DNA from 4 places in the Geobacillus sp. WSUCF-018B genome. Region 4 is predicted to be linked to each of the others. Evidence: riboswitches for the same ligand, from Rfam matches in the RefSeq annotation. Region 4 holds a riboswitch; each other region holds the start of a gene.
The links. Region 4 has a riboswitch for S-adenosylmethionine ahead of mtnK (S-methyl-5-thioribose kinase). Riboswitches for the same ligand answer to the same signal wherever they lie in the genome.

Region 1 (2,197 bases), on a different contig from region 4:
GCCGGAACGAATCAGGCGGTACACTTCGGCAAAATTCCCGGTATAATACGGATCCGGCACATCGTCTTTTTCCCGATCCGGGACAAAATCAAGCAGCCGGGCGATCACCGCCGGCGAATTCGGCCCGGCGAGCCGGCGCAAATCGCTCAAATTGGCGGCGTCCATGGCGATGATGTAATCAAATTCCTCCAAGTCGCGGCGCCCGACTTGCCGGGCGCGGATGCCGGAATAGTCAATGTCGTTTTCACTCAAAATCCGCCTTGTCCCCTCATGCGGCGGCTCCCCGACATGCCAGCTGCCCGTTCCCGCTGAATCAACGACAATCTGTCCGTCAAGCCCCCGTTCGTTCACCAAATGACGGAATACCGCTTCCGCCATCGGCGAACGGCAAATGTTGCCGAGGCAAACAAACAACACTTTGACCATCGAAGCAGCCACTCCTTTCCATCCCGTCTTCTTGGCATTAGTTTTCCCTTTTCATCCAAGCGCTTGATAGCCGCTTTCTAGCAGCTCGTGCACATGCACCTATATTTTACCACCTAACGCTGGCGCGGACTATATTGCCTCTCCCCTTTTTCACCGCCGGTGTGGTACAATACATGATAACCTGCCACGAAAGGAGCGAAACCATGGATTTATCGAAACCGTCCGCAGAAAACGTCGAATATATCGTTGAACAGCTGAAGAAAAAATTAAAAGTGCTCAATTTTGATGCGATTAAGCCGGCCCATTTTTCCGAGGCATGGTATGACGAACTGAAAGACATTTACGACATGGTCATGAAGCGTGAAACGTTCAGTCCAAGCGAAATACAGGCCATTGTTGAGGAGCTCGGAAGCCTGCGCAAGCGGTAATCCTCTCCTTCCGTCACCGGATGGAAGCATCGCGAAGCTGCCTATGTATATAAAAAAATTCCTATCGAAAAACTAGGATTGACATTAGCGCCAATTGTGTTAAAATTTTAATCAATATAAATTACATACGCTTATCAAGAGCGGGGGAGGGACTGGCCCGATGAACTCCGGCAACCTGCCGCGTTTGGCAAGGTGCTAATTCCAGCAAAATGGGATCCATTTTGGAAGATAAGGCGTCCCTCGTTCTTCCGCTCTTTCCGAAATGGAAGGGGCGTTTTTATCGCCAGGCTGCCCGTTGCCGGATGAATATCCGACTAATTATGTTGATTTTCTTTGTTTTTAAGGAGGGGGAAACGATGCTCACATATGACCAATGGGAAACGGCCGAAAAACCGTCTTTTCCGTCCGATGATGAAACGAAAGGGGCGTTGGCTGTCCTTGCTTGGGCGTACCGCGAATACGGCGATGACATTGTCTATGCGTGCAGTTTCGGCATTGAAGGGATTGTGCTCATTGATTTGATTTCCCAAGTCAAGCCGGATGCGGAAATCGTCTTTTTGGATACAGGGCTGCATTTCCAAGAGACGTACGACACGATCGCGAACGTACAGGAAAAATACCCGTCGCTCCGCATCGTGATGAAACAGCCGCACTTGACGCTGGAGGAGCAGGCTGCACAGTTCGGCGATGAACTATGGAAACGCGATCCGAACAAATGCTGTGAGTTGCGCAAAGTCATTCCGCTGCGGGAAGTCTTGACCGGAGTCACCGCCTGGATTTCCGGCTTGCGCCGCGAACAGTCGCCGACGCGGCGCCATGTCGAGTACATCAATAAAGACGACAAATTCCGCTCCATTAAAGTGTGCCCGCTCATTCATTGGACGTGGAAAGACGTTTGGAATTACGTATATAAACACGGTCTTCCGTACAACGTGCTCCATGACCGGGGCTACCCGAGCATCGGCTGCGCCCCGTGCACAGCGCCGGCATCGGATCCGAACGATTTGCGCTCCGGGCGCTGGGCCGGCCAGGGGAAAACGGAGTGCGGGCTCCATCTCACATAAGGGGAGAACAACGATATGCTCCTTGCCATTGCCTTTATTGTGTCCTTTTTCTTCGCCATGAACATCGGGGCGAACGGCGCGGCCGCCTCGATGGGTGTCGCGTACGGGTCGGGCGCCATTCCGAAAAAGTCGATGGCCCTCCTTCTTTGCGGCATCGGCGTGTTTCTCGGCAGCCTCGGCGGCGGAGAAGTAGTGAAAACGATCGGGTCGGGCATTATTCCGTCTTCGATCCTCACCGTCAAAATCGTCGTCATCATTTTAACGGCGGCGGCCATTTCA
Region 2 (2,197 bases), on a different contig from region 4:
CGAACACGCTCATTCCGCCGTCGTTCCCGGGCTATCATGACAGTTCCATCAAAGGGTATACGTACAATCCGGAAAAAGCGAAACAATTGCTGGATGAAGCGGGATATAAAGATGTGGATGGCGATGGCCTCCGCGAAGATCCAAACGGCAAAAAATTCAAGGTCAACTTCTTGGCGATGAGCGGTGGGGACATCGCTGAACCGCTGGCCAAATTTTATATGCAATGCTGGAAAGATGTGGGCCTCGATGTCCAACTTGTGGACGGACGCTTGGCGGAGTTCAACTCCTTCTACGATATGGTCGAAAAAGACGATCCGAAAGTGGATGTCTACGCCGCCGCTTGGGGAACTGGAACGGACGTCGACCCGTACGGATTGTACGGCCGCAACGTCATGTTCAACTACTCGCGTTGGGTGAACGAGAAAAATGATGAGCTGCTAGAAAAAGGCCATTCCGAGCAGGCGTTTGATAAGGAGTATCGCCGGAAAATTTACAGCGAGTGGCAAAAGCTAATGAACGAAGAAGTGCCGGTCATCCCAACGTTGTATCGTTCCGCCATCTATGCGGTCAACAACCGTGTCGCCAACTTTACGGTTGACCCGAGCTCGAAGCTGACGTGGAAAGATGTCGGCGTCACGTCCGAGCAGCCAGAAGTGGCGGAATAAACAAAAAAGCGATTGCTTCTATGGGATTCGATATGGTAACATGAAAGACAAATGATCATACGTCTTATCAAGAGTGGGCGAGAGAACGGGCTTGATGACCCCACAGCAACCTGCCGGCAAGGTGCTAACACCCGCAAAGCGGTCTCGCTTTGGATGATAAGAACGGCTGCCCCCTTTCGCATCATTCCGAGGCGAAAGGGGTTTTTGTCGATAGGGGGTGAAGGGGGAAATAGTGAAGAGGGACATGTCGATCCGAGCTTGCATGGCCGCTCATCTCCGTGCCGCTGCGTTCGCCGTTCATGTCATGCGCTGCGTGCAGGCGGAGCTGATTCGGTTTGACCCTGAAGCGGCGGTTTATGTCGACCGCGGGGGCGGATATACCCACTTGTATGGGAAAGCGCAAGGGACAACCTTTTCAGTGTTGTTGACCGACAGCGAGGCGGACGAATGGAAGGCGGACGGACCGTACGCCCTTGATCGCTACATATGGACAGAGCTTGGGAAAAAAGGGGTTTTTCCAATGCGGATGACGCCGTATTTACAAGCTGTATGGTTAATGGAGTCATAGAAAGGAAGAGGACGAATGGCAGTCAAAAAATTTGAGCATGTCGGCATTCAAGTAAAAGACATCGAGGCATCAAAGGCATTTTACCAAAACGTCGTCGGCCTGGAGTTGCTTGACGAAATGATTCATACGAACGGAACGATGAAACTGGCGTTTTTAGGGATTGACGGCTCGATCATCGTCGAGCTGATCGAAGGATACAACCCGAACTTGCCGACGGAAGGAAAAGTGCACCACGTGGCGTTTACGGTCGAAGGCATCGAGCAGGAAAAAGAACGGCTTCAGTCGCTCGGCGTCCCGCTTGTGTGGGAGGAGATTACAACGCTCCCAAACGGGGCGAAATACTTATTTTTCCTTGGCCCGGACGGCGAATGGATCGAGTTTTACGAGCCGGCGCAATGAACGAAGGGGAAGGCGGCCATCGGTATGGCCGCCTTTTGCCGTGCAAGAAGGAAAATAGGGAGTGCACCGCGTATAGGTAAAGGGGAGAGGAGGAGAACAGATGGAGCCGCAAGTTATCCACGCCATTCAAGACGACTACCCGGATGAATTTGCCTGGTGCTATGGCTGCGGACGGCTGAATGAGCAAGGCCATCATTTCCGCACCGGCTGGGACGGGGACAAAACGGTGACCGTCTACACGCCGCGCCCGGAACATACGGCGATCCCTGGGTTTGTGTACGGCGGGCTGATCGCCTCGCTCATCGACTGCCATGGCACCGGGTCGGCGGCGCTTGCCTTGCATCGGAAAAACGGCCATGAGCCGGGAAGCGGGGAAACGCCGCCGCGCTTTGTTACTGCGTCGCTTCACGTCGATTTCGTCAAGCCGACGCCGCATGGAGTGCCGCTTGTCGCCGTCGGCACTGTGACGGAGATTCATCCGAAAAAATGGAAAGTGGACACCGAAGTGTTCGCCAACGGCGAACTGTGCGCCCGCGGGCAAGTCGTCGCCGTCGTAATGCCGAAA
Region 3 (2,197 bases), on a different contig from region 4:
AAGCAGGGCATATTTACATTGACCGGGCGTATCGCGAAGTGGCCGCCGCCCCGATCTGGCATTTGGCGCATGTGTTGCTGCGCGCCCATTTTGACGTCCGTATCGAATCGTTCATGAGAGGAAGAGGCGAGTGAACACAATCGGTCGAAACGATATTAAGCGAATGGTGGAAGGGGAGCCGCTTCTCGCTCTTTCGTTGTATACCCCGCTGTGCGGCACGTGCCAGTTGGCGAGGCGCATGCTTGTTGTCCTAGAACAATTGTTTCCGGACATACCGTTTTGCGAAACGGACATCAACTACATCCCCGAGCAGGCGGCGGCGTGGAAAATTGAAAGCGTTCCGTGCTTGCTTCTTTTCGCCGGCGGAGAGATCATCGGCAAATGGTATGCGTTCCATTCGGTCCCTTATTTGTACGAAGCAATCCGCGCCCGTTTGCCGCGTTGACGATCCGCCATTTTTTGACGCCGTTTGACACATTTCTTGGGAAATGACAAAAACGGCGTTGGTTCGCCACGGCGGCTGTCGAGATTTTTGTAAAGGATTCTCCCCCTTCGGCATGGAAATAAAAGGACAAAGGAGATGGGGGGAGGATGCTCAATGGAAATGCGCGAGTTGGTAGGGCAGTTTATGGAACGGATGCAAACGTTGCGCCATTTGTTGCCGATTTTGCCGGATGAGCAGCTGTATGTCCGCTTTGAAAGCGAGGAAGAGACCGCCATGGTGGCGCTCGGCAAGGAGCTTACCGCCGGAAGGGAACCTGATGAACGGAACGTCTTGACGGTGCGCGGCTCCAAAAAAGCGCTTTGCTCGCTTTTAGGCGGCGAACTGAAGCTGCAGCAGCTCGTCCGGCTGCGCGAAGTGCATGTATCGGGAAGCTTTCGTCATCTGTTGCTGCTTGAGTCGCTCCTCCATTTGGCTAAGCCGTATCGGCATGTTGGGTGAAATTTTTATTGACAATGTTCGACACAAGGTGATACAATCACAGCTGTAGTCAATCGAATAGGCGATTGTTGCGCTCTTATCAAGAGAGGTGGAGGGATGTGCCCAATGAAGCCCGGCAACCGTCAGCGCGTGCGCTGAAAAGGTGCCAATTCACACAAAGCGGCCTGCTTTGAGAGATAAGAGACGGAATGGTGCACAATACCTTTCTGTTCTCTGCGGGCAGAAAGGTTTTCTTTTTGCGCTCCGCCGCCTTGGGGAGGAAGGTGAAACGATGATCACACTCGAACATGTGACAAAAATCTATCAAGCGGCTAACGGCTCGGTCACGGCCGTCGACAATGTGTCGCTTGAGATTCGCGAAGGGGAAATTTTCGGCATTATCGGCTATAGCGGCGCGGGGAAAAGTACGCTCATCCGCTTGCTCAATGGGCTCGAGAAGCCGACGGGCGGCCGGGTGGTCGTCGCCGGCCGCGACATGGGGCGCATCAAAGGGCGGGAGCTGCGCAAGGCGCGTCAAGAGATCGGGATGATTTTCCAACATTTCAACTTGCTTTGGTCGCGCACAGTGCGGGAAAACATTGCGTTTCCGCTCGAGATTGCGGGTGTTCCGAAAGCGGAGCGGCAAAAACGGGTCGATGAATTGATCGAGCTCGTCGGGCTCACGGGGCGGGAAGAGGCGTATCCGTCGCAGTTGAGCGGCGGGCAAAAGCAGCGTGTCGGCATTGCCCGGGCGCTCGCCAACAACCCGAAAGTGCTGCTTTGCGACGAGGCGACATCGGCGTTGGACCCGCAGACGACCGATGCGATTTTGGACCTGCTTGTCGACATCAACAAGCGGCTCGGGCTGACGATTGTGCTGATCACCCATGAAATGCACGTCATCCGCAAAATTTGCGACCGCGTTGCGGTGATGGAAAGCGGCAAAATCGTTGAGCAAGGCGACGTGCTGCACGTGTTCCGCAACCCGCAGCAGCCGATCACGAAGCGGTTCGTCAAGCAGCTCGTCGAGCCGGAAGAGACGGAAGAGGCGATTTCTCATTTGTTTGGCCAATACCCGAGCGGGCTGATCGCGCAGCTGACGTTTGTCGGCGCGGCAGCCGGAAAGCCGCTCATCACCGAAGTGGTGCGTCAGTTTGCCGTCGATGTCAACATTTTGCAAGGGAAAATTTCGCAAACCCATCAAGGCGCTTATGGGGTGCTGTTTGTGCACATCGATGGGGCGGCGGATGAAATTGCCCGGGCGCTTGACTACAT
Region 4 (2,197 bases):
GTCCGTTCCGGTCAGCTCGTTGCGCTCGACAATTAGGCGGCGGCCGAGGCGGAGCGCGTGTCGTTTGGCGGCAAGGCGGGCTTCTTTCTGCTCGATGCCGTCAAGGTCGGCCACATGGGCGAGGCCGATCGTCCGGCGGATGACTTCGCAGCCGGCAAAGCCGACAGCATCGATGAACGCATGCCGGAGCACTTCGTCAAGCAAGCCCGGTGTTGCGGCGTACGTCTCGATGCTTTTGGTGCGCCAAAGCTCCGAGAATATGGACGCAAAGACGTCCCAGGTCTGGTCGATGTGATCAAAGAGCGGTTGGCGCTCAACGTCAGGGCGGGACAACGCATTTAACAGCAAGTTGGCGAAAAACTGCCCAAGGTCAAAGCCGATCGGGCCGTAAAAAGCGAATTCCGGGTCGATTACTTTCGTTTCGTCGGTGCTTGCGAAAATGCTGCCGGTATGCAAATCGCCATGCAGAAGCACATCGGCTTCGGTTAAAAACTTGCGCTTCAACTTCGCCGCTTCCAAACGGAGGCGGTCGTCATTCCAAAGCGTTTCGACGTCCGGCCGCAGCTCGTCTTCGAAGTTGTTCGTGTCATGGTCGAAAAATGGATCGGTGAAGACGAGATCTTCGGTGATTTTGCACAGTTCCGGATTGACGAAGCTTTGCGCCAATTTCTTTTTCTCTTGCTGGTTCATGCCGAAATCGGATGTGTAAAACGCTGTTTTGGCGATAAATTCGCCGATATGCCGGGACAAAAGCGGGAATGTTTTCCCTTCGATCAACCCTTTGCGGGCGATTTGCAGACGGGACAAGTCTTCCATCACGGTAATGGCAAGCGATTCGTCAGAATAGTAGACGTTCGGCACGTATTGCGGTACATAGCTGGCAAACGTGCGCAACGCGTTGCTTTCAATAACCGCGCGCTTTAACGTGAGCGGCCAGCTTTCGCCGACGACTTTCGCGTACGGGAGCGCCTGTTTGATGATGACGCCTTGCTTCGTTTCCTGATCGACGATATGAAAGACTAAGTTTAAGTTTCCGTCGCCGATTTCGCGGCACACAAGCGGCGCCCCGTCTCGGAATAGGCCGAGGCGGACGGCGAGGGCGGTCGCTTTTTGTTCGGTGAGCGGTTCGTAAACAGTGGATTGGACAATCGTCATTTTCACGTTCCCCCTTTAGGTTTTGGCAAATGAAAAAGCCTCTTTCGCATACGGAAAGAGGCTTGAAGATGCATCGTCTTCGCGCCTCTTATCTTTCAGAAAGACATCGGTCTTTCTGTTGGACTTAGCACCGTGCCCTGCGGAAGCGGTTCGCTTCCGGCGCCGCCTTTGGCGTGCGCCCTATCTCACGATAGCATTACGGTCGGTTGCTGGGCTTCATTGGGCCAATTCCCTCAGCCAACTCTTGATAAGAGTACCGATCTAGCTATTAAGTTTTTGCAATTTTCACGATGTTAACAATCGTTTGGTTGCTTGATTCGAATGATACAGGTTGGGCTGGCGGATTGTCAATACGTTTTGAAAAATTTTTTTGCCGCCTCTTCATAATCGTGCGGCCGGCGGTCGGCAAACACCGGGATGCGTGCGCGGACGTCTTGGATGAGCGACGGGTCGATGGAAGCGGTTAAGATACCCGGCTGTTCGTCGGCTTCGGCGATGATCTCGCCCCACGGGTCAATGACGAGCGAATGGCCGGCGAACACGTTGTTCGGGTCTCGTCCGGCCCGGTTGCAAGCGACGACATAGCATTGGTTTTCAATCGCCCGCGCCATCAGGAGCGTCCGCCAATGGTGAAGGCGGGGAAGCGGCCATTCGGCGACGACAAACAGCACTTCCGCTCCGGCCAACGCATGGGCGCGAATCCACTCCGGAAATCGGATGTCATAGCAAATGACCCCAGCGCACGGCAGCCCGTCAAGCGAGAACAAGCCTGGCTCGTTTCCCGGCTGCAAATACAAATGTTCATCCATCAATTGGAACAGGTGAAGCTTGCTGTATTCGCCGACGATTTGGCCATGGCGGTCGGCCACGATCATCGTGTTTGTCACGCCGGCGGCTGTTTTTTTGGCGACCGAACCGGCGACGAAATGGACGCCGTACGTTTGCGCCAATCGGGAAGCGAGCGCCTTCGCCCGTTCGGCGCCTTCGTCGGCAATTTCATCCAGGCGCGTCAAATCGTAGCCGGTCGTCCATAACTCTGGCA

Region 1: it holds a riboswitch for S-adenosylmethionine, as region 4 does, so the genes downstream of both, CV944_RS08365 (phosphoadenylyl-sulfate reductase) here and mtnK (S-methyl-5-thioribose kinase) in region 4, are expected to answer to the same signal.
Region 2: it holds a riboswitch for S-adenosylmethionine, as region 4 does, so the genes downstream of both, CV944_RS11430 (hypothetical protein) here and mtnK (S-methyl-5-thioribose kinase) in region 4, are expected to answer to the same signal.
Region 3: it holds a riboswitch for S-adenosylmethionine, as region 4 does, so the genes downstream of both, CV944_RS12820 (methionine ABC transporter ATP-binding protein) here and mtnK (S-methyl-5-thioribose kinase) in region 4, are expected to answer to the same signal.

The regions. Positions count from the first base shown of each region.
Region 1 is NZ_PIJF01000022.1:1,695-3,891, forward strand. Features, by position in the region: gene CV944_RS08355 (low molecular weight protein-tyrosine-phosphatase) at 1-426, opposite strand, end outside; gene CV944_RS08360 (DUF1128 domain-containing protein) at 630-854, shown strand; SAM riboswitch class I at 983-1,089, shown strand; gene CV944_RS08365 (phosphoadenylyl-sulfate reductase) at 1,211-1,918, shown strand; gene CV944_RS08370 (sulfate permease) at 1,934-2,197, shown strand, end outside.
Region 2 is NZ_PIJF01000036.1:15,480-17,676, reverse strand. Features, by position in the region: gene opp4A (oligopeptide ABC transporter substrate-binding protein) at 1-665, shown strand, start outside; SAM riboswitch class I at 727-828, shown strand; gene CV944_RS11430 (hypothetical protein) at 910-1,233, shown strand; gene CV944_RS11425 (VOC family protein) at 1,249-1,632, shown strand; gene CV944_RS11420 (PaaI family thioesterase) at 1,733-2,197, shown strand, end outside.
Region 3 is NZ_PIJF01000045.1:8,972-11,168, reverse strand. Features, by position in the region: gene CV944_RS12835 (ribonuclease M5) at 1-134, shown strand, start outside; gene CV944_RS12830 (thioredoxin family protein) at 131-445, shown strand; gene CV944_RS12825 (hypothetical protein) at 599-943, shown strand; SAM riboswitch class I at 1,017-1,126, shown strand; gene CV944_RS12820 (methionine ABC transporter ATP-binding protein) at 1,215-2,197, shown strand, end outside.
Region 4 is NZ_PIJF01000032.1:18,221-20,417, forward strand. Features, by position in the region: gene mtnK (S-methyl-5-thioribose kinase) at 1-1,155, opposite strand, end outside; SAM riboswitch class I at 1,241-1,409, opposite strand; gene CV944_RS10625 (carbon-nitrogen family hydrolase) at 1,503-2,197, opposite strand, start outside.